3 regions of the Candidatus Enterococcus mangumiae genome follow, and region 3 is predicted to be linked to each of the others. Evidence: predicted binding sites of a transcription regulator. Region 3 holds the regulator's gene; each other region holds the start of a gene.
The links. The regulator CtsR, encoded in region 3, represses protease genes until heat stress. The targets are predictions, from matches to a motif close to TTGGTCAAAAAAGGTCAAANA.

Region 1 (6,114 bases), 1.1 Mb from region 3:
ATGGATCAGATCTAATTCTAACTCTTTCGCTACTAAATAGGCATACCACATTCCACGTACCACGACTCGTCGTTCTTTGAATGATACAAATGGAACACTCGGCATACGGATCACATCTTTTTCTAACTTGTCTGCATTAGGGTCTGTTGTCGTAAATATATAGACGTCATGCCCCATTTTTTCGAGTTCTTCTTTCAATGTCTTGATCGATGTAGCTACGCCACTTACCTGCGGAAAATAGGTATCGGTAAAAAAGCCGATTTTCATCTTTTTTCGCCTCCAAACTACCTTTTATTTTGATTCTTCCATTTGTTCACTTGAAGAATCAGATGCTTTCAACACTTCTTCATAGACCGATTGAAGCTGCTCACCAATTCTTTCAATACTTCGTTCTTCAGCTGTTCGATAGCCAGCTTCGACTACGCTAGGAACTTCTTGTTGTACGATTTTTTGAATCAGTTCACAAAACTCTTCATTGTTTCGTCCCATATAACAATTTTTTTGATCTTCGAGCCAACCTTCATAGACAGGGATATCACGTACTAACACATTTTGTTTACTTGCTAAAGCTTCAAGCACTACGATTCCTTCTGTTTCTTCATAAGAAGGGAAAAAGAATAAATCCGCTCCTGAATAAGCGCCTTCGATGATCTCGCCTCGAATGTAGCCTGGAAAAATAACATTATCAGGATGATCTTCTTTTACGATTTTACGGATGTTGCTTGGGATCGAATACATTGGCACATGACCAAACCAGATAAATGTATAGTCTGGCATCTGTTTTGCTATTTCAACAAAATCAATGATCCCTTTTCTAGCAAAAAAGAGTCCAACACAAATGATTACTTTTTGGTCAGGTAACAGATTGAAATACTGCCTAAATTTTTGTTCTTTGACAGGATCAGGTTGATATTTCTCTAAATCGATCCCGTTGGAGATTGATTGGATAGGCAAATCGATCCCATAACTTTTCAGTAATTTTTTTGAATAGGGAGTTGGTGTGATCAAGTAATCCGCCTTTTCATACAGACCAACTAAATATTTTTTTACTAACGGCGATAATTGATTCGAACCGATAAAGGAATTACGAAAATCCTCTTCTGTTGAATGCGCATGATATATAATTTTCTTGCCGTTTCTACGCGCTTTATTGATCATATTATGACTATTGATACCATATGTATTGATGTGCAAAATATCATAGTCTTCCTTACTATCTAAAGTATAGGAGATCCCTACATCCTTAAGAGCACGTTTTTGATGATCAAGTGCACGACCAATGCCGGACTTAGAAAGTATCTTCTCACTTTCAAAATATAGTAATACCTTCATCTATGTTGCCCCCTTACTCTTATATTATAACACAGCCTGAAACCTGTCACTCAACCTTAAGTCCGATTTTTTCCCAACAAAGTTGTAAGATAGCGCAGAATTTAATTTTGCTTATTGCATAAAAACAAAAAAACAGGCACAGCCAAATACTGTACCTGTTTTAAAAAATCAAGCTAGATATTCATTGACAAGCTCTACGACTTCTTCCATTGTATCGCACTCATTAAGCGCGCGATCCGCTAGTTCAGCCATTTTGCTTGTGTCTAAACGTTTCATCAAGCTACGTGTTTTCAAGATCGATGTTGCACTCATTGAGAACTCATCTAATCCCATACCAACAAGTAAAGGAACAGCCATTTGATCGCCGGCCATTTCTCCACACATACCAGCCCATTTACCTTCAGCATGTGCTGCATCAATGACGTTTTTGATCAAACGTAGGATTGATGGATTGTATGGTTGGTACAAGTATGAAACACGTTCGTTCATACGGTCAGCTGCCATTGTGTATTGGATCAAGTCGTTTGTTCCTACTGAGAAGAAGTCAACTTCTTTAGCAAATTTATCCGCAATAACGGCTGCAGCTGGAATCTCGATCATGATCCCTACTTGGATCGAATCAGAAACTTCAATGCCTTCATTTACTAATTTTTGTTTTTCTTCTTCAAAGATTGCTTTTGCACTACGGAATTCTTTTAGTGTAGCAACCATTGGGAACATGATACGCAAGTTTCCATGAACAGAGGCGCGTAACAACGCACGCATTTGCGTACGGAACATGTCGTCACCTTGTTCTGACAAGCTGATACGTAATGCACGGTATCCTAAGAACGGATTCATCTCATGCGGCAATTGCAAGTATGGTAGTTCTTTATCTCCACCGATATCCATTGTACGAACAACGACAGGTTTTCCTTCCATTCCTTCCAATACTGCTTTATAAGCAACATATTGGTCTTCTTCAGTAGGAAAATCTGGTGAATCCATATAAAGGAACTCAGTACGGTAAAGTCCAACTGCTTCGCCTCCATTGTTATGCACACCGACTAAGTCTTTTGGTGTACCAATGTTGGCTGCTAATTCAAAGTGTTTGCCATCGGCAGTCACTGTTTCAGCATGTTTCAGTTTTTCCCATTCTGCTTTTTGTGCAGCATAATCTGCACCGATTTTTTCAAATTCAGCTTTTTGTTCTGCTGTTGGATCAATGACTACATCGCCTTCGATTCCGTTAACAGCTAACATTACGCCTTCTTTCACTTTCGCAGTGATTTCTTTTGTTCCAACGATTGCTGGGATTTCAAGAGAACGAGCCATGATCGCAGAATGCGATGTACGTCCACCGATATCTGTTACAAAAGCTTTTACGAAGTTACGATCTAATTGTGCAGTGTCACTTGGCGTCAAATCATGTGCCACGACAACTACTTCTTCATTGATCATTGAAGGGTTTGGTAAAGTCACACCTAGTAGATGTGCTAAAATACGTTTTGCAACGTCACGAATATCTGCTGCACGTTCTTGCATGTAAGCATTATCTTCCATTGCTTCGAACATACCGATATACATATCAGTTACTTCTTTAAGAGCAGATTCAGCATTTACGCTGTTATCTTTGATGTTTTGTTTGATTTGACCTATCATTTCAGGATCTGAAAGAACCATTAAATGTGCGTCAAATACTTGCGCTTCTGCTTCACCTAAGCTTTGCGCTGCTTTTTCACGAATTTGTTGTAATTCTTCAGTTGATTTTGCTAAAGCACCATCTAAACGAGCTTCTTCAGCTGAAGTATCCTCAACTGTCGTCTTACTGAATGATAAATCCGGTTGAACTAGCAGGTAAGCTTTTGCAACGGCTACTCCGTCACTAGCGGCGATCCCTTTTAGCATTTCAACCATTATTCAGATAAGCCTTCTTTCTTCATTGTTTCAACGATAGCTGCCATAGCGTCTGCTTCGTCAGCACCTTCAGCAGTGATAGTAACATCAGAACCTTGACCTACACCTAAAGACATTACGCCCATGATAGATTTTAAGTTTACTGATTTACCTTTATACTCTAAGTTTACATCAGAGTTAAATTTGCTTGCTGTTTGTACTAATAGTGTAGCTGGACGTGCGTGGATCCCAGTTTCTGCTACTACGTGAAATTCTTTCTTTTCCATATTAATCGGTCTCCTTTAAGTGAGTGTTGTTTTTATGTGAGGGTTTTCTTTTTTAGCAATCCATGATAGAGCTAAGCAGATGAACCCTTTCATCTGTAAAGATTACCATTTTTTTTCCTTAGTTACAACAGTTTTCATTTAAATTGAGAGAAATTCCAGTAAAGTATCTTGCTGATTTATCTCATGCTTAGTTTCTATTCCTTCTGTTTTGATAGAAACCTTGTTTTTTTATCTTCGCTTGATCTTCATGATACTATTCTTCCTATAAAGTATTCGTTTTCTGTATTGTGAATTCTGAAAATTATCAGCAAATGAGGCTTGACGCCTACCTGATTTAATTTTTTCCACGATCCAAAGAATCAATTACTTGCGTCTCAGCAAAAATTCAGTATAATTAAAACAAATGGTCAGTAATGGTCAATTGACTTTGACTTTCTCAATGGGTTTGATCAAGTGTTATTCTTTTACCCAAAGAAATACGCGAGGTAAAATAGACCTATCGACCAATGTTTGAAAGGACGTGAATATTTTATGCTTTGTCAAAACTGTGGAAAAAATGAAGCAACGATTCACTTATATGCGACTGTTAATGGGCAACGTACACAACTTGACTATTGTCAGAGCTGTTATCAAAAAATCAAAAATCAGCAAAATGGAGGTCTAACGAGTATGGCTCAAAATGATCCATTTGGCTTTGGAAGTCTGGACGATCTATTTCGTTCGATGTCTCGTCAAATGCAACAACAAGGCAACTTTGAACAAACACCACCTACCCAATTCGGCGGGAACAATAATTTCAACGGGGGGCAACCACCTCAAGGACCAGCTTCGGATGGGCTTTTAGGAGAATATGGGATCAATATCACAGAAGAAGCACGCCAAGGCGAAATCGATCCTGTTATCGGTCGCGATGATGAAATCAAGCGTGTGATCGAGATCTTGAATCGCCGCACCAAAAACAATCCAGTATTGATTGGCGAACCAGGTGTTGGTAAAACAGCTGTCGTTGAAGGACTTGCACAAAAAATCGTTGATGGCGATGTCCCACAAAAACTGCTGGACAAAGAAGTCATTCGCTTAGACGTCGTTTCACTTGTCCAAGGCACAGGGATCCGTGGTCAGTTTGAAGAACGTATGCAAAAACTGATTGAAGAAATCAGACAAGCCGAAAATGTCATCCTATTTATTGATGAAGTCCACGAAATCGTTGGGGCTGGTTCAGCCGGAGATGGCAATATGGATGCCGGCAACATTTTAAAACCTGCGTTAGCGCGTGGTGAATTACAAATGGTCGGTGCAACTACATTGAATGAATATCGAATCATCGAAAAAGACGCAGCGTTAGAACGACGCATGCAACCCGTTCGTGTGGATGAACCTTCCGTAGATGAAACGATCAGCATTTTAAAAGGACTACAAAATCGTTACGAAGATTATCATCATGTCAAATATACGGATGCAGCGATCGAAGCTGCGGCTAGATTGTCGAATCGCTATATCCAAGATCGCTTTTTACCAGATAAAGCCATCGACTTGCTAGATGAAACAGGCTCTAAGAAAAACTTGACGATCCAAATCGTTGATCCAAAAACGATCGAAAAGAAATTGGAAGAAGCAGAAGAACAAAAACTATTAGCTTCTAAAGAAGAAGATTTCGAAAAAGCGGCTTATTACCGCGATCAAATCAATAAATTGAAAAAAATGCAAGAACGTCAACTTTCAGAAGAAGAAATTCCTGTGATCTCTGAAAAAGATATGGAAAAAATCGTCGAACAACGGACAGGAATCCCTGTTGGTGAATTAAAAGAAAAAGAACAAACACAATTGAAAAACTTAGCTGACGACTTGAAGAAACATGTTATCGGACAAAATGATGCAGTTGATCGCGTAGCAAAAGCGATCCGTCGTAATCGAGTTGGTTTGAGTAAGAAAAAACGTCCGATCGGTTCTTTCTTATTTGTCGGTCCTACCGGTGTCGGTAAAACAGAATTAGCGAAACAACTTGCATACGAATTATTTGGATCTGAAGAATCAATGATCCGTTTTGATATGTCAGAATACATGGAAAAACACAGTGTCGCTAAATTGATTGGTTCTCCTCCAGGCTATGTCGGCTATGAAGAAGCTGGTCAATTGACTGAAAAAGTACGTAGAAATCCGTATAGCTTAGTACTACTAGATGAAGTAGAAAAAGCGCATCCTGATGTCTTACACATGTTCTTGCAAATCTTAGATGATGGACGATTAACAGATGCTCAAGGACGTACTGTCAGCTTCAAAGATACGATCATCATCATGACAAGTAATGCGGGTACCGGAAAAGTAGAAGCAAATGTCGGCTTTGGTGCCGCTCGTGAAGGTGTGACTCGTTCTGTCTTGAATCAATTGAACAACTACTTCACACCTGAGTTCTTGAACCGTTTTGACGGCATCATCGAATTTATCGCATTATCAAAAGAAAACTTGATGACGATCGTTAGTCTTATGCTTGATGATGTGAACCAACTGTTAGCTGCACAACAGTTGCATGTTGATGTTCCTACCAATGTCAAAGAAAAATTGGTCGATCTAGGATACGATCCAGCAATGGGCGCACGACCATTACGTCGAACGATCCAAG
Region 2 (6,114 bases), 1.6 Mb from region 3:
TTTGTTCAAGCAATGTATCGCCTTCCAAATGTAATTGGATATAGTGGACTTCAGATGAAGGTAACGTCAATGAAAAAGCTTTTTCTAGTTTAAGAATAAATAAATCGAACGGTTTATTTTCTCTTATTTTTCCATACACTTCTTCCGTTTCTAAATAGTTGTCCTCTCTGACTCGATCGATCATGATCAACAGATGGAGTAGCAATGAATGATAGGTCGTATCATTCAACTTTGTTCGTGCGTCTTTTAGATATTCTTGCAACAACGTATCGACCAATGTAATGTTGTTCATGTCAATAAAATCATTGACGAAAGGAGGAATCCCTTGGATCGAGTGTAGATATAGCTGTTTCTTTTTGGTGATTTTCCAGTTACTCCCCCAAAAATAGTAAATCAAATCAAATGCTAAGCGCCTCTTTTCTTGCTCCGATAAGTTCAAAAAGGAACCTTTACCGGGTAAACGATCGATGCTGACATTGAAATGACGGAAAATCTCGTGGACTTGGTTCATATCACCTTCTAATGTAGATTTACTTACGAATAATGTATCTTGTAGTTCTTGGCGAGTGAAATAGGTCTTTTTTTCAAGAGTTCAAAACAAAGGAATTGAATCCGCTCTTTTTTAGAAGCTGGAACTGTTGCCACAGTCGTTGTATCAAGCTCACGTAAAATCTCTGTTGGATCACCGATGATCGAAACACCGATTCGTGGTTTTCTGATTAGTTCGATCGTTGTATCACGAAAGAGTTCATCGATCAATTTTAGTGATTGTGAAACTGTTTTGTTTGATAAATTCATGTGTTTCGCTATTTTTGTGATCGTCGTATGTTGGTTCATCAAAATATATTGAATGATTGCTTTTTCCCGTTCATTGATCATCACTCTATCACCTCATCTACATTTACTATCTTAGCTTCTCTTACATTTTATGAAAACACTTACTTTTACCGTTTTGAATACAGTAATTCATAGGATTAGTGTTTGGTTTACTCTCCGTCTTATTCTAAATTCGTCGGATCATACGAAGATTTAAGCAATTGTTTATTAAGTATAGACGAAAAAAAAAACCTGTCAAAGCAGAGACTATTTGAAAAGTCCTCTGCTTTGACAGGTTCTGGGTTCAACTCCATCAACCAACAGAATTGGTTGAACAGTTGCTGTTATTCCTCTTCGGGTAAACTTTCTGTTGCGAATGCTAAATGATTATCAAACAAAGTGATCGTTACTTTTGATTTTGGCATGATTTTTCCAGCTACGATTTCTTTTGCCAATGGCGTTTCGACTTCTTTTGTGATAAATCGTTTCAATGGACGAGCTCCATAAGCAGGTTCATACGCATTTTCGGCAATCCACGTTTTCGCTTCATCACTGATTTCCAAGAGAATATCTTGGCTTTCTAAACGGTGAGCCAAATGAGTGACCATTTTTTCAACGATTCCTTTGACATTATTTAGACTTAGTGGCGTAAAGAGAATTGTATCATCGATTCGATTCAAGAATTCTGGTTTGAAATGACCACGTAGGATCGTTCGCACTTGTTCTTCGACTTCTTCTGGGATCGTCCCTTCTGCTGTGACGCCTTCAAGTAACAATTGTGAACCAATGTTACTTGTCATGATCATCACCGTATTTTTAAAGTCAACGACACGACCTTTTGAATCAGTTAAACGGCCATCGTCCAGTACTTGTAATAAAATATTAAAGACATCTGGATGAGCTTTTTCGATTTCATCCAGCAAGACGATCGTATATGGATTTCTTCGCACCGCTTCTGTAAGCTGTCCGCCTTCTTCATAGCCGATATAGCCTGGAGGCGCTCCTACTAAACGAGAGACGGCATGTTTTTCCATATATTCACTCATATCGATCCGCACCATATGGTCTTCAGAATCAAATAAGTTTTCTGCTAATGCTTTGGCTAATTCCGTTTTCCCTACACCTGTAGGTCCTAAGAAGAGGAAGGAACCTAATGGGCGGTTAGGATCTTGTAACCCAGCGCGTGAGCGGATCACCGCATCACTGACTGCATCTACGGCCTCATCTTGGCCAATGACACGTTTGTGGAGTGTTTCGTTCAACTTGATCAGTTTTTCTCTTTCACCTTCCACTAGTTTCGTCACTGGAATCCCTGTTAAACGACCAACGACTTGGGCAATTTCATTTTCAGTAACAGATTCTTGCACCATCTTGATGTCGCTGTCTTTCGTTTTGGCTTCTAATTCTTGTAGTTCTTTTTCTAATTGTGGAATCGTTCCATGGCGTAAAACAGCGGCACGTTCAAGATCATAATTGTTTTCTGCATCTTCTAACTCATGTTTTGCTTTGTCGATTTCTGCACGTTTTGACGAAACAGTGTTTACTTCTTCTTTTTCTGTTTCCCATTGCATCTTCATCGCATTGGCTTCTTCTCGAAGATCTGCCAACTCTTCTTGGAGATTTTTCAGACGTTTCTTACTTGCATCATCAGATTCTTTTTTCAAAGCGGCTTCCTCGATCTCCAACTGCATAAGCCGACGAGTAACTTGGTCCAATTCAGTTGGCATGGAATTCATTTCCACGCGGATCGTAGCACTTGCTTCATCGATCAAATCAATGGCTTTATCAGGTAAAAAGCGATCGGTGATATAACGGTCGGATAGTGTAGCTGCCGCCACTAAAGCATTATCGTGGATATTGACGCTATGGTGGATCTCAAAGCGCTCTTTCAATCCTCGAAGAATGCTGATCGTATCTTCGACAGTTGGCTCTTTGACCAATACTTTTTGGAATCGGCGTTCTAACGCTTTATCCTTTTCCATATATTGACGGTATTCATCTAACGTAGTCGCGCCGATCAAATGAAGTTCTCCGCGCGCTAACATCGGTTTTAGTAAGTTACCGGCATCCATACTGCCTTCTGTTTTACCTGCCCCCACGATGTTATGGATCTCATCGATAAATAAGATGATCCGCCCATCACTTTTCTTGACTTCTTTTAAGACTGCTTTTAACCGCTCTTCAAATTCTCCACGGAATTTTGCTCCAGCGATCAAGGCGCCCATGTCTAAAGAAAAAATCGTTTTGTCTTTTAAGTTTTCAGGTACATCTTTACGTACGATTCGTTGGGCTAATCCTTCAACGATCGCTGTTTTACCAACCCCAGGTTCTCCGATCAACACTGGATTATTTTTGGTTTTACGTGATAAAATACGGATCACATCACGTATCTCTTCATCTCGACCAATGATCGGGTCCATTTTTCCGCTGCGGACTTGTTGCACTAGATCGACACCATATTTTTCTAACGCTTTATATTGTTCTTCTTGGTTTTTAGAGGTCACACGCTCTCCTCCTCTCATGTCTTCGATATTTTTACGTAATTCTTTTTCATTCAGCCCTTGTTTTGTCAAATAAACAGTCAAGGGGTAATTTTTTAATTTCATCAAAGCTAAAAGCACGATCTCAGTCGATAAGAATTCATCGCCAAAGCTTTCTCTCAATTGATCGGCTTCGTTCAATAAATGAAAAAGATTTTGGCTAAGGTTTTGACCATATTGGACATTGCTACCTGAAACCGTTGGATATTCATCTAACACTCGATCGATTTCTTGTTCAAATGCGTCTGCATCGATCCCTGCATCCGTATAAAGATTACGTCCAAAATGATTTGGCTGTAAAAAAATCTTCCATAAATGGACGATATCGATTTCTTGGTGTTTTCTTGTCATTGCTACTTGTTGTGCTTCTGCAATCGCTTCTTGGAGCGTAGTTGTCATTTTTTCGCTATTCATATATTTTCCTCCTATGGTAGAAGTTGTTTAGTCAAAGTCAACTATAGCGTTGTCTTTAGTCCGAATCAATCCGTCTAAAGTCTCGTTTTCTTTGACCTTTACATGCTTATTATACTCATTTGGTCAGCTTTGGTCAAAGATTATACTCACTAAAAACAAATAGAATCCGGAAGATTTTTGGCTCTATAATAAAGTGGACTGATGAATCAATTCTGATTCGTCAGTCCACTTTTTCTTTTTGGGTATTAAAAAACATATCGTTCTCTAGTATGATTAAATCACCACAAAATAAACAACTGAGAGGACGATATGCTCTATGGAAAATTCTATCAAAAAAATGCTCCGATTAACAGATAAATATTTAACCATCCAAGATGTTTCTTACGAAACGTTCCATCAAACCAATACTTTAGTTATTGACGCAGTGTTAGCTCCTCCTACTTCTGCTTGTTTGACTTGTGGCTCTGCCGTGAGAGATTCGAAGGGGAAAACGGTCATTGTCAAAAATGGCAAGAAAATGACCTGCATTCGTTTCGATCAATTCAACCATTTACCGCTAATCATGCGGCTGAAGAAACAACGTTATCACTGTAGAAACTGCCATACCCATTGGACAGCCCAAAGCTATTTTGTTCGGCCAAATCATTCGATTGCCGAGCATGTAAAAATGAAAATCATTGCTTTACTCACCGAAAAGGTCTCCTTATCTTTTATCGCAAAGCATTGCCAGGTGTCTATTCCAACGGTGACGCGTATTTTGAAGTCGTTAAAAACCTATTTACCAAAACAAGCCAAGCGCCACCTGCCCAAAGTATTGATGGTCGATGAATTTCGTTCCCATGTATCCTCAGAAGATAAGATGAGTTTTATTTGTGCCGATGGGGAAACCGGGCAATTAGTTGATATCTTACCCACTCGAAAATTGTCTCGGTTGACCACTTATTTCCAGACATGTGTGAATCCATCTGACGTCGACTATTTAGTTACTGATATGAATGCGGCGTATTTTCAACTAACAAAAAAAGTATTTCCTCATGCCAAACTGGTCATTGATCGTTTTCATGTGATCAAACACATGAATCAAGCGTTCCAAGATTTTCGTGTCCGTGAAATGAAACGCCTGATTGCTTCGGGCAATCGGACAATGCCAAGGAAATTAAAAAGCCATTGGCGCTTACTCACCAAAAATCGGAAGAATATCAACCACACAGAATATAAAACTTGGCATAGCTTTCGTGCCCCAAAGTATCCTTACCTGACAGAAGCCATGGTGCTTGACCGTTTATTAAGTGCTTCAACTGCCTTGAAAGTCGCCTATCAAGCGTTCCATGAACTAGCGGATGCCTTTCGTGACAAAGACCACGAGTCATTTTTCACTCTCTTGCATCAGTTACCAGAAACATTAGATAAAGAATTTCGGCTAAAACTACAAAATCTTCTGAGCTATGAAGAAGGGATTCGTCATTCTTTGATTTATCCTTACTCTAATGGGAAAATTGAAGCAAAAAACACCCACATCAAAACACTCAAACGAGTGTCTTATGGCTTTAAATCATTTGAGAACATGCGCATCCGAATCTTTTTGACGAATCAAGTCATTCACGTCAAATAACGAAGAAAATCCGGAGAAGAAGTGTTCACTTCTTCTTCCGGATTTCACTTGATTGCACTCATCAGTCCTTATTGACAAAGAGCCAGATTTTTTCTTCCGGATTCTAAGTATATGAGTATCAAAAGCAAATCAGATTTTTCCTTTTGCACGCTTTTTTTCTGCCTTTACTTCGTTGATTTCTTGACGTAAGATGTTCCGTCTTTCTGCAATCACATAGAAAAAACCATAGATGAAAGGTAAAATAAACGAACCAAATCGGTAAAGCAATAAGGAAGAAACCGCATCAACTGTTCCAACCACTGGACGAAACAGTAAAAGATAAACAAACTCAAACGAACCAATGCCCGCGGGTGTTGGCAACACTCCTGACAAGACGACTGCAAAGCTAATAAATGAAAATGTCAAAAGAAAATCAAGTGTTGGATGATTTTCTACTAGAAAAAGGTAGGGCATGACATACCAACATAGTAGTTTCAATAGGTTCCAACAATAGATCCTGACCAACGCAGTGCGGTCTTTAATGATCGTTTGTACAGTTTCTCTTAAAGAATAAATTTGCGTGTTGCACGTATCGACCCAGCCTCGCAGGCGGTCACTTTTGAATAACCGATTGGAGATTTTGACGAAAAAGACTTGCAGATTCAAACTCACAGATATCGTTACTAGAAATAAGATGATCAAAGCCGTTAAAATGATCCCTGCAATGATGAACCAAATCATATTTGGCGCTTT
Region 3 (6,114 bases):
TGGAGGACCGAACCCACGTACGTTGAAAAGTGCGGGGATGAGGTGTGGGTAGCGGAGAAATTCCAAACGAACTTGGAGATAGCTGGTTCTCTCCGAAATAGCTTTAGGGCTAGCCTCGGATTTGAGAATGATGGAGGTAGAGCACTGTTTGGACTAGGGGCCCATCTCGGGTTACCGAATTCAGATAAACTCCGAATGCCATTCATTCATATCCGGGAGTCAGACTGTGAGTGATAAGATCCATAGTCGAAAGGGAAACAGCCCAGACCACCAGCTAAGGTCCCAAAATATATGTTAAGTGGAAAAGGATGTGGGGTTGCACAGACAACTAGGATGTTGGCTTAGAAGCAGCCACCATTTAAAGAGTGCGTAATAGCTCACTAGTCGAGTGACCCTGCGCCGAAAATGTACCGGGGCTAAACATATTACCGAAGCTGTGGAGTGCACCATTAGGTGCATTGGTAGGAGAGCGTTCTAAGGGCGTTGAAGGTAGATCGTGAGGACTGCTGGAGCGCTTAGAAGTGAGAATGCCGGTATGAGTAGCGAAAGACAGGTGAGAATCCTGTCCACCGAATGACTAAGGTTTCCTGGGGAAGGCTCGTCCGCCCAGGGTTAGTCGGGACCTAAGCCGAGGCCGACAGGCGTAGGCGATGGACAACAGGTTGATATTCCTGTACTCGTTGTTTTTGTTTGAGCAATGGAGGGACGCAGGAGGCTAAGGAATGCAGACGATCGGAAATGTCTGTCCAAGCAGTAAGTCTTGATAGGAGTCAAATGCTTCTAACTTTAAGGACAAGCTGTGATGGGGAGGGAAATAATAGTACCGAAGTTCCTGACGTCACACTGCCGAGAAAAGCTTCTAGTGAGAAAACAACGACCCGTACCGCAAACCGACACAGGTAGTCGAGGAGAGAATCCTAAGGTGAGCGAGAGAACTCTCGTTAAGGAACTCGGCAAAATGACCCCGTAACTTCGGGAGAAGGGGTGCTGATCGTCAGATCAGCCGCAGTGAATAGGCCCAAGCGACTGTTTATCAAAAACACAGGTCTCTGCAAAATCGTAAGATGAAGTATAGGGGCTGACGCCTGCCCGGTGCTGGAAGGTTAAGAGGAGTGCTTAGCGTAAGCGAAGGTACGAATTGAAGCCCCAGTAAACGGCGGCCGTAACTATAACGGTCCTAAGGTAGCGAAATTCCTTGTCGGGTAAGTTCCGACCCGCACGAAAGGCGTAACGATTTGGGCACTGTCTCAACGAGAGACTCGGTGAAATTTTAGTACCTGTGAAGATGCAGGTTACCCGCGACAGGACGGAAAGACCCCATGGAGCTTTACTGTAGTTTGATATTGAGTGTCTGTACCGCATGTACAGGATAGGTAGGAGCCGTAGAAATCGGAACGCTAGTTTCGATGGAGGCGCTGGTGGGATACTACCCCTGCGTTATGGCCACTCTAACCCGCACCACTGATCGTGGTGGGAGACAGTGTCAGATGGGCAGTTTGACTGGGGCGGTCGCCTCCTAAAGAGTAACGGAGGCGCCCAAAGGTTCCCTCAGAATGGTTGGAAATCATTCGAAGAGTGTAAAGGCAGAAGGGAGCTTGACTGCGAGACCTACAAGTCGAGCAGGGACGAAAGTCGGGCTTAGTGATCCGGTGGTTCCGCATGGAAGGGCCATCGCTCAACGGATAAAAGCTACCCTGGGGATAACAGGCTTATCTCCCCCAAGAGTCCACATCGACGGGGAGGTTTGGCACCTCGATGTCGGCTCGTCGCATCCTGGGGCTGTAGTCGGTCCCAAGGGTTGGGCTGTTCGCCCATTAAAGCGGCACGCGAGCTGGGTTCAGAACGTCGTGAGACAGTTCGGTCCCTATCCGTCGCGGGCGTTGGAAATTTGAGAGGAGCTGTCCTTAGTACGAGAGGACCGGGATGGACTTACCGCTGGTGTACCAGTTGTTCTGCCAAGGGCATTGCTGGGTAGCTATGTAGGGAAGGGATAAACGCTGAAAGCATCTAAGTGTGAAGCCCACCTCAAGATGAGATTTCCCATTTCTTTAAGAAAGTAAGATCCCTGAGAGATGATCAGGTAGATAGGTCAGAAGTGGAAGTACAGTGATGTATGGAGCGGACTGATACTAATCGATCGAGGACTTAACCAAAATAAAATGAAAAACTCGGAGAGTTTCTTACTGATACTTCAAATCCAGTTTTGAGTGAACAAGATTTACTCAGAAATAGATAACACCAAGTGTGGTGGCGATGGCGAGAAGGATACACCTGTAACCATGCCGAACACAGAAGTTAAGCTTCTTAGCGCCGATTGTAGTGAGGGGTTGCCCCTTGTGAGAGTAGGACGCCGCCACGCTTTGTTATCTTTGGAGGTTTAGCTCAGCTGGGAGAGCATCTGCCTTACAAGCAGAGGGTCAGCGGTTCGATCCCGTTAACCTCCATATGAGCCGTTAGCTCAGTTGGTAGAGCATCTGACTTTTAATCAGAGGGTCACAGGTTCGAGCCCTGTACGGCTCATATTTTTGCGGGTGTGGCGGAATTGGCAGACGCACTAGATTTAGGATCTAGCGCCTTACGGCGTGGGGGTTCAAGTCCCTTCACCCGCATCATATGATTTATTCTATTTTTTTACGCCGGCTTAGCTCAGTTGGTAGAGCATCTGATTTGTAATCAGAGGGTCGAGGGTTCAAGTCCTTTAGCCGGCATCGTAAATACGCGGAAATAGCTCAGTGGTAGAGCACCACCTTGCCAAGGTGGGGGTCGCGGGTTCGAACCCCGTTTTCCGCTTTGCCAAAGTACTACGTACTACGCGCCGGGGTGGCGGAACTGGCAGACGCACAGGACTTAAAATCCTGCGGTGAGTGATCACCGTACCGGTTCGATTCCGGTCCTCGGCATTACAAATATGCGCCCATAGCTCAATTGGATAGAGTGTTTGACTACGGATCAAAAGGTTAGGGGTTCGACTCCTCTTGGGCGCGTAGTCTTTTTATTTTTTACGGGAAGTAGCTCAGCTTGGTAGAGCACTTGGTTTGGGACCAAGGGGTCGCAGGTTCGAATCCTGTCTTCCCGATTTTAATTAGTAATGAGATGTCCGAAACAGAAGGGTTACTTTCTGTTTCGGTCTTTTTTTGGCTCTTTGTCAATAAGGACTGATGAGTTCAATCAAGTGAAATCCGGAAGAGGAAGTGAACACTTCTTCTCCGGATTTTCTTCGTTATTTTACGTGAATGACTTGATTCGTCAAAAAGATTCGGATGCGCATGTTCTCAAATGATTTAAAGCCATAAGACACTCGTTTGAGTGCTTGATGTTGGTGTGTTCTTTGCTTCTATTTTTCCATTAGAGTAAGGTAGATCAAGAAATGACGAATCCCTTCTTCATAGCTGAGAAGATTTTGTAGTTTTATTCGAAATTCTTCATCTAATATTGTGATATTGGTGATAAGCTAATAGGAATTGCTCGTACGAAAACTAAAGATATGAAATGAAGCGGATAAATAAAAACTTGAAAATAATTATTATAAAGTCTTATAACAGCTTGCTTTATTCTAAAATTTATCGTATGATTATCATTGTTAACTGAATATGCGCCCATAGCTCAATTGGATAGAGTGTTTGACTACGGATCAAAAGGTTAGGGGTTCGACTCCTCTTGGGCGCGTTGGAAAAACTGGGACTTCATTGAATTCCTAGTTTTTTTTATTTACATAAAAAAAATCGTCTCTTATCGTTATCTTCGAATCAAACACCTAACAAGCGTTCTCCTTTCTTTCTATCTGTAAATTCGCTATAATTAAGGTCAATATTAGTCAAAGGAATGAGTGGGATGGCACAACAAAATACTTCGGATCTAATTGAATCATATATAAAAAAGATCCTAGAAAAAAATGAGATGATCGAGCTTCGAAGGATTGAATTGGCAGACCTTTTTAACTGCGTTCCTTCGCAAATCAATTACGTGATCAATACACGCTTTACGATCCAACGAGGCTATCTTGTAGAGAGTAAACGTGGTGGCGGTGGGTATATCCGGATTGCTAAAGTGAGAATGTCGGATAAGAAACAAATGCTTGAACGAATCAATTTGTTGTTTGGTGAAACCATCAATGAAAAAAACGCCTATGCCATTATTCAGAAATTATATGAAGACCAAATCATTACCAAAAAAGAAGGAAACTTGATGTTGAGCGCCATTGCTAAAAATACGTTGAACATCAATGAGACAGAAGATTATACGCGTGCTCGCATTCTACGAGCATTTTTAGAACGATTAAGCTATGAAGACGGGAAGTGAAGATTAAATGGCAGAGATATTTACAGAAAGAGCGCAACGTGTCTTAGAAATTGCCCAAGAAGAAGCAAAACGCTTCAAACATCAAGCGGTAAGTTCAGAACATATATTGTTGGCTTTAGTGATCGAACCTGATGGGATTGCTGGAAAAGTATTACGAGAAATGAAATTAAATGAAAAAGATATTTACGAAGAAATCGAACATTTAGTCGGTTATGGGACAGTGAAAACTTATGCAAAAGGTGCATTACTACCTTATTCCCCTCGGATGAAACAAATTTTTGCTTTGGCAAATAGCGAAGTGAATAAAATGGGCGCACAAAAGGTAGGCACTGAACATATTTTACTTAGTCTATTAAAAGATGAAAGTATCATGGCTACACGTATCATGATCAACCTTGGCATCAGTTTGAGTAAAGTTCGTCAGTCATTGAAGCGTACGATGGGTACAGACTCGAACAGTGGTGGTATTCGCCGTCGTAATCCCCAAGAAAAACGTGCAATGACACAAGGAACCCCGACATTGGATTCTTTAGCTAGAGATTTAACAAAGTTAGCAAAAGAAAACAGACTAGATCCAGTCGTAGGACGTTCAAGAGAAGTCAAACGCTTGATCCAAATCCTTAGTCGTCGAACAAAAAACAATCCCGTATTGGTGGGGGAACCTGGTGTTGGTAAAACAGCGATTGCGGAAGGTTTAGCTCAAAAAATTATTTTAGGTGAAGTCCCTGAAGAAATGCGAACAAAACGTTTGATGATGTTAGACATGGGTGCATTGGTCGCTGGAACGAAGTATCGTGGTGAATTTGAAGATCGAATGAAAAAAGTAATTGATGAAATTTATCATGACGGTCAAGTGATCCTCTTTATTGATGAGCTACACACGTTGATCGGCGCAGGTGGGGCAGAAGGTGCGATCGATGCCTCGAATATTTTGAAGCCGGCATTAGCGCGTGGTGAGTTACAGACGATCGGTGCAACCACATTAGATGAATACCAAAAATATATTGAAAAAGATTCTGCATTAGAGCGACGTTTTGCACGTATCCAAGTAGATGAACCGACAGCGGATGAAGCAGAAGAAATCTTACGTGGCCTACGTTCACGCTATGAAGAACATCATCATGTGGAGATCACAGATGAAGCCGTGCGAGCAGCGGTCAATCTGTCTGTTCGTTATATCACTTCTAGACAATTACCGGATAAAGCAATCGACTTGATCGATGAATCGGCAGCAAAAGTTCGATTGGAGCAAGCAGATGATTTGTCAGAAACGGCGATCTTGAAGCAAGAGATCGAACAATTGAACAAAGACAAAGAGCGTGCCATTCAAAAGCAAGATTTTGAAACTGCTGCGCATCTACGTAGACAAGAAAAAAGCTTAATGAAGAAATTAGAAAAACGATTAGCGATCGAAGCAAAACATAAAAATGGCTTTGCAGATCGTGTCACTGAAGAAGATGTGGCTACTGTTGTTTCTGAATGGACAGGTGTGCCATTGCAACAGTTAGAGAAGAAAGAAAGTCAACGATTGTTGGAGCTAGAAGCCTTACTTCACGAACGTGTCGTTGGACAAGATGAAGCAGTTAAAGCTGTGTCTCGTGCCATTCGTCGGGCGCGTAGTGGCTTAAAAGATCCAAATCGTCCAATTGGTTCCTTCATGTTTTTAGGCCCAACAGGGGTAGGGAAAACAGAGCTTGCGAAAGCATTGTCGGAAGTGATGTTTGGTGAAGAGGATGCCTTGATTCGTGTTGATATGTCCGAGTTCATGGAAAAATATAGTACGAGCCGCTTGATTGGTTCACCGCCAGGTTATGT

Region 1: a site for CtsR is predicted at 3,898-3,918, ahead of DOK79_RS10785 (ATP-dependent Clp protease ATP-binding subunit). Genes of this name have one in related genera too.
Region 2: a site for CtsR is predicted at 3,890-3,910, ahead of clpB (ATP-dependent chaperone ClpB). Genes of this name have one in related genera too.

The regions. Positions count from the first base shown of each region.
Region 1 covers NZ_CP147250.1:2,261,066-2,267,179, reverse strand. The annotation lists gene DOK79_RS10805 (glycosyltransferase family 4 protein) at 1-267, opposite strand, end outside; gene DOK79_RS10800 (glycosyltransferase family 4 protein) at 292-1,332, opposite strand; gene ptsP (phosphoenolpyruvate--protein phosphotransferase) at 1,501-3,228, opposite strand; gene DOK79_RS10790 (phosphocarrier protein HPr) at 3,228-3,494, opposite strand; gene DOK79_RS10785 (ATP-dependent Clp protease ATP-binding subunit) at 4,026-6,114, shown strand, end outside.
Region 2 covers NZ_CP147250.1:2,892,802-2,898,915, forward strand. The annotation lists gene DOK79_RS13770 (BglG family transcription antiterminator) at 1-511, opposite strand, end outside; gene DOK79_RS13775 (helix-turn-helix domain-containing protein) at 535-879, opposite strand; gene clpB (ATP-dependent chaperone ClpB) at 1,161-3,770, opposite strand; gene DOK79_RS13785 (ISL3 family transposase) at 4,087-5,382, shown strand; gene DOK79_RS13790 (lysylphosphatidylglycerol synthase transmembrane domain-containing protein) at 5,512-6,114, opposite strand, start outside.
Region 3 covers NZ_CP147250.1:1,198,279-1,204,392, reverse strand. The annotation lists rRNA gene DOK79_RS05840 (23S ribosomal RNA) at 1-2,153, shown strand, start outside; rRNA gene rrf (5S ribosomal RNA) at 2,244-2,359, shown strand; tRNA gene DOK79_RS05830 (tRNA-Val) at 2,372-2,444, shown strand; tRNA gene DOK79_RS05825 (tRNA-Lys) at 2,448-2,520, shown strand; tRNA gene DOK79_RS05820 (tRNA-Leu) at 2,528-2,609, shown strand; tRNA gene DOK79_RS05815 (tRNA-Thr) at 2,636-2,708, shown strand; tRNA gene DOK79_RS05810 (tRNA-Gly) at 2,719-2,790, shown strand; tRNA gene DOK79_RS05805 (tRNA-Leu) at 2,815-2,900, shown strand; tRNA gene DOK79_RS05800 (tRNA-Arg) at 2,911-2,984, shown strand; tRNA gene DOK79_RS05795 (tRNA-Pro) at 3,003-3,076, shown strand; partial or broken gene DOK79_RS05790 (transposase) at 3,221-3,430, opposite strand; tRNA gene DOK79_RS05785 (tRNA-Arg) at 3,593-3,666, shown strand; gene DOK79_RS05780 (CtsR family transcriptional regulator) at 3,832-4,299, shown strand; gene DOK79_RS05775 (ATP-dependent Clp protease ATP-binding subunit) at 4,307-6,114, shown strand, end outside.